2 regions of the Paenibacillus sp. G34 genome follow, and region 1 is predicted to be linked to the other one. Evidence: riboswitches for the same ligand, from Rfam matches in the RefSeq annotation. Region 1 holds a riboswitch; the other holds the start of a gene.
What was found. Region 1 has a riboswitch for FMN ahead of ribD (bifunctional diaminohydroxyphosphoribosylaminopyrimidine deaminase/5-amino-6-(5-phosphoribosylamino)uracil reductase RibD). Riboswitches for the same ligand answer to the same signal wherever they lie in the genome.
Positions count from the first base shown of each region.

Region 2: linked by a shared signal. The riboswitch ahead of AC1VYS_RS16200 (DMT family transporter) and the one ahead of ribD (bifunctional diaminohydroxyphosphoribosylaminopyrimidine deaminase/5-amino-6-(5-phosphoribosylamino)uracil reductase RibD) in region 1 are both predicted to bind FMN.

Region 1 covers NZ_CM166469.1:3,970,659-3,975,838, forward strand. Annotated here, with positions in the region: gene AC1VYS_RS17935 (bifunctional 3,4-dihydroxy-2-butanone-4-phosphate synthase/GTP cyclohydrolase II) at 1-484, opposite strand, end outside; gene ribE (riboflavin synthase) at 592-1,260, opposite strand; gene ribD (bifunctional diaminohydroxyphosphoribosylaminopyrimidine deaminase/5-amino-6-(5-phosphoribosylamino)uracil reductase RibD) at 1,350-2,453, opposite strand; FMN riboswitch at 2,777-2,944, opposite strand; gene AC1VYS_RS17950 (hypothetical protein) at 3,099-4,418, opposite strand; gene AC1VYS_RS17955 (peptidylprolyl isomerase) at 4,689-5,120, opposite strand.
Region 2 covers NZ_CM166469.1:3,594,421-3,599,600, reverse strand. Annotated here, with positions in the region: gene AC1VYS_RS16205 (amidase) at 1-1,332, opposite strand, end outside; gene AC1VYS_RS16200 (DMT family transporter) at 1,527-2,507, opposite strand; FMN riboswitch at 2,654-2,807, opposite strand; gene AC1VYS_RS16195 (DinB family protein) at 2,891-3,394, opposite strand; gene AC1VYS_RS16190 (CGNR zinc finger domain-containing protein) at 3,557-4,129, shown strand; gene AC1VYS_RS16185 (amidohydrolase family protein) at 4,334-5,180, shown strand, end outside.

The DNA.
Region 1 (5,180 bases):
AGCCGCACATGATTGCAAGATCTACTGCGGCTTCCGTGTGTCCGGCACGACGCAGCACACCGCCATCTTTAGCAATCAGCGGGAACATATGGCCCGGCTTGCGGAAATCACTGCTTTTCGCGTTCGGGTCAATCAAACCTTTAACGGTGATTGAACGCTCATGCGCCGAAATGCCTGTCGTAGTATCCATGTGATCCACAGAGACCGTGAATGCCGTCCCGTGAAAATCCGTATTTTGCTGAACCATCGGTTTAAGGTTCAATTCGTCTGCTCGATGCTGTGTAATCGGAACACAGACTAAGCCTCTACCTTCGGTAATCATGAAATTGATAACTTCCGGGGTCGCCTTTTCCGCCAAAGCAATAAAATCGCCTTCATTCTCCCGGTCCTCATCATCCACCACAATGACGGGTTTCCCCCGCATCAAATCATATATAGCTGCTTCGATTGAGTCCAGAATGGATGGCTCGGATTGTTCTGACATCGGCTGCACCTCCTGTTTCCGGTTTATTTTGATGAATACATTTTTTTTGCGCAAATAAAATAAGGATTATTCAAATCCATCTTTATGTTGTATAGATCGATCGAGCTTTAGGCAAATCCGTGATTCGAGAGAAACTCTTCGCTAATACTACGCGGCTTGTCTTTACTCTTTCCTGGATTACCTTTGCCGTACTGCAACAGATGATCTACATATTTACCCAAAATATCACACTCAATGTTGACTTTATCTCCCGTTTTTTTCATGTTAAGCACCGTTTCCCCAATCGTATGAGGAATAATGGAAACCGTGAAGGAACTTTGGGTCGTTTGCACCACAGTCAGGCTAATTCCATCCAGAGTTACCGAACCTTTCGGAATCAAAAATTGGAAAAGTTCATGGTCATCCGGCCTGATTTCAAATACAACCGCATTCTGATCCCGCGTGATGCTACCAATGACTCCAGTTCCATCGACGTGCCCCTGCACAATATGCCCGCCAAATCGTCCACCGGACAACATGGCTCGTTCCAGATTAACCTTGCTTCCAGATTGGAGTTGACTCAGATTCGTATGACGGTACGTTTCAGGCATGACGTCTGCCGTAAAACCTCCGCCTTCAAGCGTAGTAGCTGTCAGACAAACCCCGTTAACTGCGACGCTGTCTCCAATCTTAAGATCATCCATAATGACAGAAGCTCCGATGTTCAGAACCAAGGCTTCGCCTTTACGGCCAATGCGCCGGATCTGACCTACTTCTTCCACCAAACCCGTAAACATACTGCCGCCTCCTAATCTAAAACTGTGTACATATTTTGATGTCGCACGCATCCTTGCGAGTCCAAATCAATGTGATGCATTACTCTGGCTTATTCTGGCCAAACCGGAATGCCGCCAATACTGATATTATCCCCAACTTGCTCAATTTCCAGCTGATGCAATTGGATCGCCTGACTCATGCGCTCTACGCCTTCAAAACGGAAGCTTCCAGGTGTATCATATCCACCTACAATCTTCGGAGCGATAAACATAAGCAACCGATCTACGAGCCGTGCTTCTAGCATCGCACCATTCAGTGTGCCGCCGCCTTCCAGCAAAATGGAGCCAATATCACGCTCTCCCAGTTTGCTCAGCCCGTGCAGCAAATCTACGCGCGGCCCCGGGCCGCAGCGGATTACCTCAACACCGTAAGCTTCAAGGCGCTCTGCCGCTTCCTGGCTAGCCTCATCGGTAGTAAGCACCCACGTTGGCGCAAGGCCATCCTTGACCATTTTGGAGCCTACAGGCAGACGCAGCTTGGAATCCACTACGATCCGTACCGGACTAATCCCTTCTACTTGCAAACGGGTAGTCAGCTCTGGATTGTCGGCGATAACCGTATCCACACCAACCATAATACCTTGATGACGATGGCGAAGCGCATGTACAATTTCACGTGCCGGTTCGTTGGAGATCCATTTGCTGTCTCCGCTGCGAGTAGCAATTTTGCCATCCAGTGTAGATGCTGTTTTGAGGGTAACGAAAGGCAGCCCTGTTGTAATAAATTTAATAAACTTTTCATTCATACGTCTTCCGCGTTCGCGCAAAACACCCACTTCAACCTCGATACCTTGTTTACGAAGCATACTGATACCTGTGCCAGATACCTGTGGATTCGGGTCTTCACAACAGACGACCACCCGTTTGACCTTCTCATGAATCAAACGTTCGCTGCAGGGCGGAGTTTTACCGTAATGACTGCAAGGTTCAAGCGTTACGTAGACGGTACTGCCCTCCGCATCGCTTCCAGCCATGTTAAGTGCATGCACTTCCGCATGCCCGGTACCTCTCTTCAGATGGCTTCCGAGACCAACAACTCGTCCATCCTTAACTACGACACATCCCACGACAGGATTAATTCCAGTCTGTCCTTGTGACCGTTCTGCCATATCCAGTGCTAACGCCATATAAAATTCATCATTGATCATTTCCATATATTGTTCACCCCACGGTTATAATCTTGAACTAAAAAATCCCCACCGAACAATCCGTTCCGGTGGGGATGATGAGAGACTACTGTCATCTACAGGAGTGAATGGTGTACAACCATAACGACACTTCACCAAATCCGCATAACAGGCAAGTGAAAACAAACACATACCTTGTTGAATACAACATATTAGGTAAAGAGCTCTTTTGTTACGGTATTATGTACAGAAAAACTCATTAAAAATAAGCTTTCCCTACACAACATCAAATCAGATGATAAATGCTGTGTAACATCACTCCTGCGGAGTGCAGCCTGCTTGGCATACACCCACTCCTTCTCCCATCCAGACTATACTGTCGGTTCTGGAATCACACCAGATCAGCCATCTGCCGTAGGCAGACAGGTCACGGACTTTGCCATGTCGTATGGTAAACTTAATTCCTCGACATATGCATCACCGCCGGTAGGGAATTACACCCTGCCCTGAAGGATCGCTTTCGTTATTAATTGGATGTTAGCACTTTAATGTCAAAAAATCAATTTATTTTTGTTTCTTTTTGTCACATACTAACTTTTAATAAGCATTATATTAGAAAATCCGCATCTCTCATGAGACACGGATTTCAATCAACCACGGAAAAAATAAAGTCTAGAGGTCAGGAAAACACCAGCTTGCCATGTGCCTCAAATCCTTTGCAGCGTGGAACGGAACACTCCCAGGTTTCGGCTGGGAAGCAGCAGGGGCTGCCATATCCCTGGCGACTCTTCTTACCCAGCTCGTGGAGTCGATTCCGCTTGCTGAACATAGCCAGCGTTCATCTGGCCTCGGACGAACGGTTAAAATAAGTTCTTCTTTTCCTGGCATTTCAGGGAATACACCCTCCAAATATTCGACGATAGCACGTTTGTCCTTCACTTCATGACAGTAGACGGTCACCCAAGCGCCACTAAGTACTTTCACCGCATATACGTCTCCTGGCTGCACCTCACCTATGCCGGCATCTGGAGATTTTTTCGGTACCTTGGCTTTGGAACCCACACCTCGTCTGCTTTCGAATGCACCAATAACGGTCTCACTCGACTGTGGATTCGGTTCAGGCTTGTCTCCTAGCGCCACATCACTGCAATCGAACCCATCGAAAATTCGGGACAGATTGTCCTCGTTAATTCCGACAGATGAATCCCACCATGCCAAAGGAGCCTGGACCTCAACTCGGGTGTTAGGTCTCTTGTCGCGTTCGGCATAAGATGTGAAGGCTGTAATCATTCCTGGCTGTTCTGGCGTGTCCAAAATGCCGACCAGTGCCAGCGTTTCAAGTAGATCACGATATACATATATCTTTTTCGAAGGCAGCAGTTGTTCTTTTTTGAGCGCATCTGCTGCCTTGCTGTAACGCGTTTTGGGAGGCAGGTTGCGCAATACCGTCAATACGGCGCGCAGCGTCCAGCGATCATATTCATTCGGAACCGGAGGTTCCTGGGAAGAGACTATCTCCTTCATAGCGAGAACATGTCCAAAAATATCACCGTCCAGCGGTGTACCGTTTGTCATCCGCCAGTACCATTGCAGCGATGTATCTACACCGTCTTTCACGTCCAAACCGCAGATCTGGCACTTATGACTGGAAGGATACGGCTTATATTCATGATCTGGCATGCAGGCTGCAATTAGTTTACCTGTAAGAAGCGAACGCCAGATCATCGGAGCCGACCATAACGAAGCCACAAAAGCCTGAGCTGCGTCCTGAAGTGTCCAACGCTCAGCCAATGCTCTCAGTTCACTGATGGTCTCCTCATGCTGGGGTTTCACAAACCGATTGGGTTCATGTCCAGCTGCCTCTAAAACCTGCAACTGCTCAGTCGTTACATCCTCAGGCATAGTATGTCTAGAAGCACGCAACTCCTCGTCCCAAATCGTACTTCCACTATAAATGTGCTGAAGTAATTTAAGCTGCTGTACAACCTCCAAAGTTAACAACATCCTTTCAAATTTTCATGAAAGTAACTAAGTACAGTACTCTCCATTGTGCTGTCAAACCTCATGTATTCGGTTCCTTCAGTCTGTACTTAGCCAGAATAACCCAGGATCTCTTCGCCCGCCAGTTCCTTTAAGCTTAATTTTGACAAGACGATCTAAGACAATCTTGCAAAAAGGCAGCAAAATGCACAAAACCCCTGGTACTTCCGTAATAGGAACGTACCAAGGGTCATAAAGGTGTTTACTCTGTTGCAGATCGAATTAAACTTCTACGACTTCAACAGTTTCCATTTTGTCACGGCCTTCGAATGCATCAACAAACTCCATACCTTTGCTTACTTTACCAAACACAGTATGTTGTCCGTCCAAATGTGGCTGTGGTTGGTAGCAGATGTAGAACTGGCTTCCGCCTGTGTTGCGGCCAGCATGTGCCATCGCGAGTGTTCCACGCTCGTGTTTGTTCGGGTTGATCTCACAGTTGATTGTGTAACCAGGACCGCCAGTACCGGAACCACTAGGGCATCCGCCTTGAGCTACGAAGCCCGGGATCACGCGGTGGAACACGAGTCCGTTATAAAAACCGGAGTTTGCCAATTTTTCAAAGTTTGCTACGGTATTTGGAGCTTCTTGATCGAACAGATCAATCAGAACTTCTCCGCCGTTTGCCAATTTAATTTTCGCTTGTTTCGCCATATGTAAATGACTCCTTTCAATATAGAGCAAAGTAATTGTGACGCAATACCAAACTCGTGG
Region 2 (5,180 bases), 380 kb from region 1:
TTGGCCTGTCAGATTTGCAAGCTGCGTGAACGGGGTGTACGTAAGGCTCGGCTTGAACATCTCATAGATCAGCTCTTGTTGCGCCGTTTTATCGAAATCACTGACGGACATTAGATGTTGAATCTGTTCCGCATGTGGCGTCAGTTCGCCAACCCGTGGTGCTGGAAAAGCATTGACAGGTGTGATGTAAAAATCATACCGTTCAAACAAGGTAGACATCTGCGCAGCCGCCACGTCCCATTCGGCCAAACTATGAACAAATTCAGCAGCAGATACTTTTTTGCCCGCTTCAGCCAGTACCCAAGACTCAATCTCCATATCATCTGCGGTGAGTGAGCGACCCAAGCTACGTTCCATGGAGGAGATCATCGCAGCCATCTCACCGCTGTTCATCATATAATAGTTCTCCATCAGGCGTACGCCATTGACTGGACTTAACTTTTCCTCCACATGATGCCCCTGAGTTCCCAGGAAACGGACCAGTTTCATCACCGCCTCCTTGGCGTCTTCACTGACAGGCGTGCCAACAGGTGAATCCGTCGTATATGCGATACGCCACTTGCGTTGATGCGGATAGTTCATATCAGCAAGGTAACTTCCCGGGAATAATGGTGCATGAAATGCGGCTTCCGGTTGGATAATCTGGAGCGTATCCAGCAGTGCAGCACTGTCTCTGACAGAGCGAGATACTGCAAAATCTATCGAGGCTCCTTGCCACTGGCGTCCAACGCCCGGACCAACGGGAGTGCGTCCGCGGGTTGGTTTTAGCCCAAACAAACCGCTGAAGGAAGCGGGAATTCGAATGGAACCACCGCCATCACTTGCGCCGGCAAGCGGCACGATGCCTGATGCTACAGCGGCAGCGGCACCGCCGCTTGAGCCGCCTGGGGAATGATTCACATTCCACGGATTGCGTGTTGGCCCGTGTAGACGTGGCTCGGTTATATTTTTCAACCCAAATTCCGGTGTATTCGTATGTCCGATCACAATAAAACCTGCTTCGAGCAAACGAGTTACGAAATTGGAGCTGCGAAGAGCACGATGTTCGCTGAACAGACGTGATCCAGAGGTAAGAAATTCTCCTTCCAAAGATTGAGAAATATCTTTGAGGAGCAACGGCACACCTGCAAATGGCTGTTCCCCAGGCTTAACCATGCTGGCTTCCTGCCGAGCACGTGTTTCATATGTACGAATGACTGCATTGAGCTGTGGATTGACTTCTTCCAGACGTGCATAGGCAGCTTCGAGCATTTCAACCGGGGTTACTTCCCGGGAGCGAATAAGTTCGGCGAGCCCTATAGCGTCATAGGAGGTATATGAGAATGAAGACATTAGTAATCGTTCCTCTCTGAAAATAGTTCCTTAATGATTTCATGTTCCAAGTTCCATAAGCCATCGTACCACCTAGACAGACAAAAGACAAAACATCAAGCCATCACAATAGAAGAAAAAACGGCAGAAGAAAAGCACTGCTCACCTCGGAAGGTGAAACAGTGCTTATATTATTTGTACCAGATGAAAATGTATTACTCTGTGCGAAGTTTGGGTGCGGCCTCGGCAATCGGTGTAGAGCGTTCCTGCTGTTTGGAGATCAGGAATAGTGCGATCCAGATCAGGATAAAGCCAAGCAATTGCTCCCAGGTTATCAGCGTACGGAAGGCAATCCAGTTCACGAGTACACCAGCCATCGGGAAGCTGAGTTCCGCCAGGGTTGCTACAGAAGCTTTGGTTGAAGACAATCCTTTATAGTAAAGAAGCAGACTGAGCAAGCCAGGCAATAGTGCCTGCCCCAAAATATTCAGAATGACAGCAGCCTGTGCGCCTGTACCTGCGGGAAGTGTCCAAGGTGCACCTTCATTCCAGGTCATGAAGATCAGGAGCGGAAGTGCAACGACAAAGCGAAGGGAGGTGACCGTCTCATAACGAGCTTGCCCAAGCATTAATCGCCCCATAACGGTAGATCCACCCCACAAAGCTGCGGCACCAAGAGACAGCAGGCTACCTGCATGAATCCAGTTATTCCAGTTGCCGAGCGGTAGGGAGAAGCCAAACGTTAGCAGATATGTTCCTGCCAGCGCAATGATGAACAGTCCGCCGAAGTGACGTGGCAATGTTTCTTTTAATATTAATTTCGCAAGTACAATCGCGAAGAGTGGCTGCATTTTTTGCAATAACAATACCGTGTTGGGATCATTATGGGTAAGCGCCAAAGTGAATAATACCGTTGCCAGGGCTGAGCCGCCCCAAGAGATAAAGATAACAGCAATCCAGTGACGCGCACGCAGTTTCTTCAGATCATCCCGGAACTTCCATAATACCGGTAGCGCAACAAGGCTGACGATGATGTGTTCGATTAGAACAATCTGTGTAGAAGTCATCGTTTTTAGCAAAAGGATGCGGAATAACGGGTCTACACCCCAGAGGGCTGCGCCCAGCACAACCAGCCAAAATCCGGTGTTGCTTCGTTCCTTGCGATAAATCGTTGATGCTGTTGATGTGTTTTCCATATTCAGGACTCCTTCGTCAGAACACGGAATCTTCAGTTGGCAAAATCGACAAAATCCCCCGTCCTTGGCGTATGCCAAATAAACGGGGGACCATTCAAAGACAAGGCGTCAGGGAAAAAGACTTCCCAAATACGGCTTGCCGTTGTGTTGATCTTCTCTCATCCGGACTATACCGTCGGCCTTGGAATCGCACCAAGTCAGTCGCTACTACCAGGTCGGAACCTTAAACAGCGAGTCGCGGGCTGGTTCTATAAGAACATCACCGCCGGTTGGGAATTGCACCCTACCCCGAAGATCCTATTCAATTAATTAGTGTATTGAACAAGTTGTAACCTTATGAAGTTCATCTTATTCCTGTAAACGCTATCAGTTCAAGTGTTTTTTTAGAAAACAATACTCCAGCATCCCTGTTGCCTCCGTAACTGCACAATCTGACCTGCATGATAAGCATCGTGCAGAACCCAGCGGGCAAGCGTCTGAGCCCAGTTGTCTTCGGAATCCATATAAGCTTCTTCAAGTTTCGCTTCCTCTAATGTAGAAAGGGTATCGCGCAACTGCTCAGCCAGTTTCGTGGTTTGTTCCATAAGTTTGTTCCAGCCAGCTTCGTTTGATGGATCGCCGGATATCCCAAACGTAGCTACGTTGGAATCTGCAACGGGTACAGACGGTTCTTTTCCCTGAAGACGTTCCAAAATCCGTTGATTGTAATAAAACATATGATTGGCTAGCTGCCATATGCTCTGTCCACCTGAAGGAGGAACCCAGGCAGCCTGTTCGGCGTTCAGCCCCTCCAGAGCCTTGGACAATGGGACAATCCAGTTACATTGATCCCAAGTATCTTCATTCTGAATAACCAATACATCTAATGCTGTGGTGACCGTTTTCATTTTTAAATTTCATTCCTCTCATGTCAGACTCATCTCGTTCTTGCATCTTCATGCTGGTAACTAGCTAATATGGGTTGAAATGGTTACAATTAATATAACACAATTTGCATGACTGTAACCATCTTTATCTAAATTAGATAGTTACATCAATCGGAGGACCCAATGGATAGATTATGGACAGATTTTGTGAACAGTGATTATCATGATTGGCGTGGCGGGGATCGATCAGAAGACAGACTGGGAAAGGTTAGCTGGCAGCAAGATTTCTTGAATCGTTGGAATTTGGGAGCGCCAGTACCGGCGTCGAATGAAGAGGAATCCGCAATGAGAAGTTTTAGAGATAATTTGCAGTCTCTGGCTATTCGTTTGTCTAACGGAAAGCTCTTTACTGAGAAGGATCAGGCCTGGTTGAATGATTTTATGATGGCTGGAGAAGTGATTAGACGAATAATTACACAAGATCAAGGACTGGGTGTTGCGCTGGTTCCCATTCATAGACATTGGGCTCAGGTGATGGCAGAGGTTGCTGCTGATTTTGCCGTGACACTCGTGGAGGGCGAAGGGAAGAGAATTCGATCCTGTGACAATCCGGACTGCCGATGGATATTTTATGATGATACTCGCAGCAGAACGCAGAAATATTGTGATGATAAGATGTGCGGCAATCTCATGAAGGTTAGACGTTTTCGAGCTAAACGTAAGATGCGTTCTAATGAGGAAAAGAATGAATTGTAACAATACGGTTTAACAATTAAGTTCAATCATCTTACGTACCCGCGAATCTCTATACAGAGCGAAGTTGGAACTTCCAGAATTTGAAAAATATTATCGATTGATATATAATATATATAAACTAGTGAAATTATAGTCATGAGTAAAAAGAAATAAGCAATGGAGATCAAATCATTTTACAAACCATTATGATGGGAGAGGTGTCTCATGGGGACAAGTTATCTTTTGAAGAACGGTTGTGTATTATCGATGGATGCTCGTATTGGTCAGTATAACAGGGCAGATGTACTTATTCAGGATTCTTTAATTGCGGCCATTCAACCGAATATCGGGTTGTCAGATACTCCAGATATTGAGGTCATCGACGCTTCAGATATGATTATTATGCCTGGACTGGTGGATACACACCGGCATATGTGGGAATCGCTCGTCAAAACAGCCGGTACCAACTGGTCCCTACCCGTGTACTTGCAAAATTTGTACTATGGCGCTATGGGAAGCAAGCTTCGCCCACAGGACAGCTATATTGCCAATCTGCTGGGATCGCTGGAAGCGCTTAATGCAGGCGTCACCACGGTACTGGACTGGAGCATGCCATACTCAGCTGAACATACGGATGAGCTGATTCGAGGACTGCAGGATGCAGGAATTCGTGCAGTTTTTGCCCATGGTGTGCCAGGAGAAACGATGTATTGGAATCGTGAGAGCAAGTTGTCGTATCCCGAAAATGTTAGAGGGGTTAAAGAGCGATATTTCTCTTCGAATGATCAACTACTCACCTATGGACTTGCTATTCGAGGACCAGAGTTTAGCCACTGGGATACAACGGTACAGGACATTCGGCTTGCAGAAGAACTGGACGCGATTTGTTCGATGCATGTCGGTTTCGGCAGTTGGGGATCAGCGGATCGTTCGATTAGCCGCATGTATGAGGCAGGGCTGCTTAGCCCACGGATCAATGTTGTACACGGAAATACGATGGGCATGGATGAATTCAAAATGCTCGCAGACAGCGGAGCCTCTTTGTCGGTTACACCTGAAGTTGAGATGATGA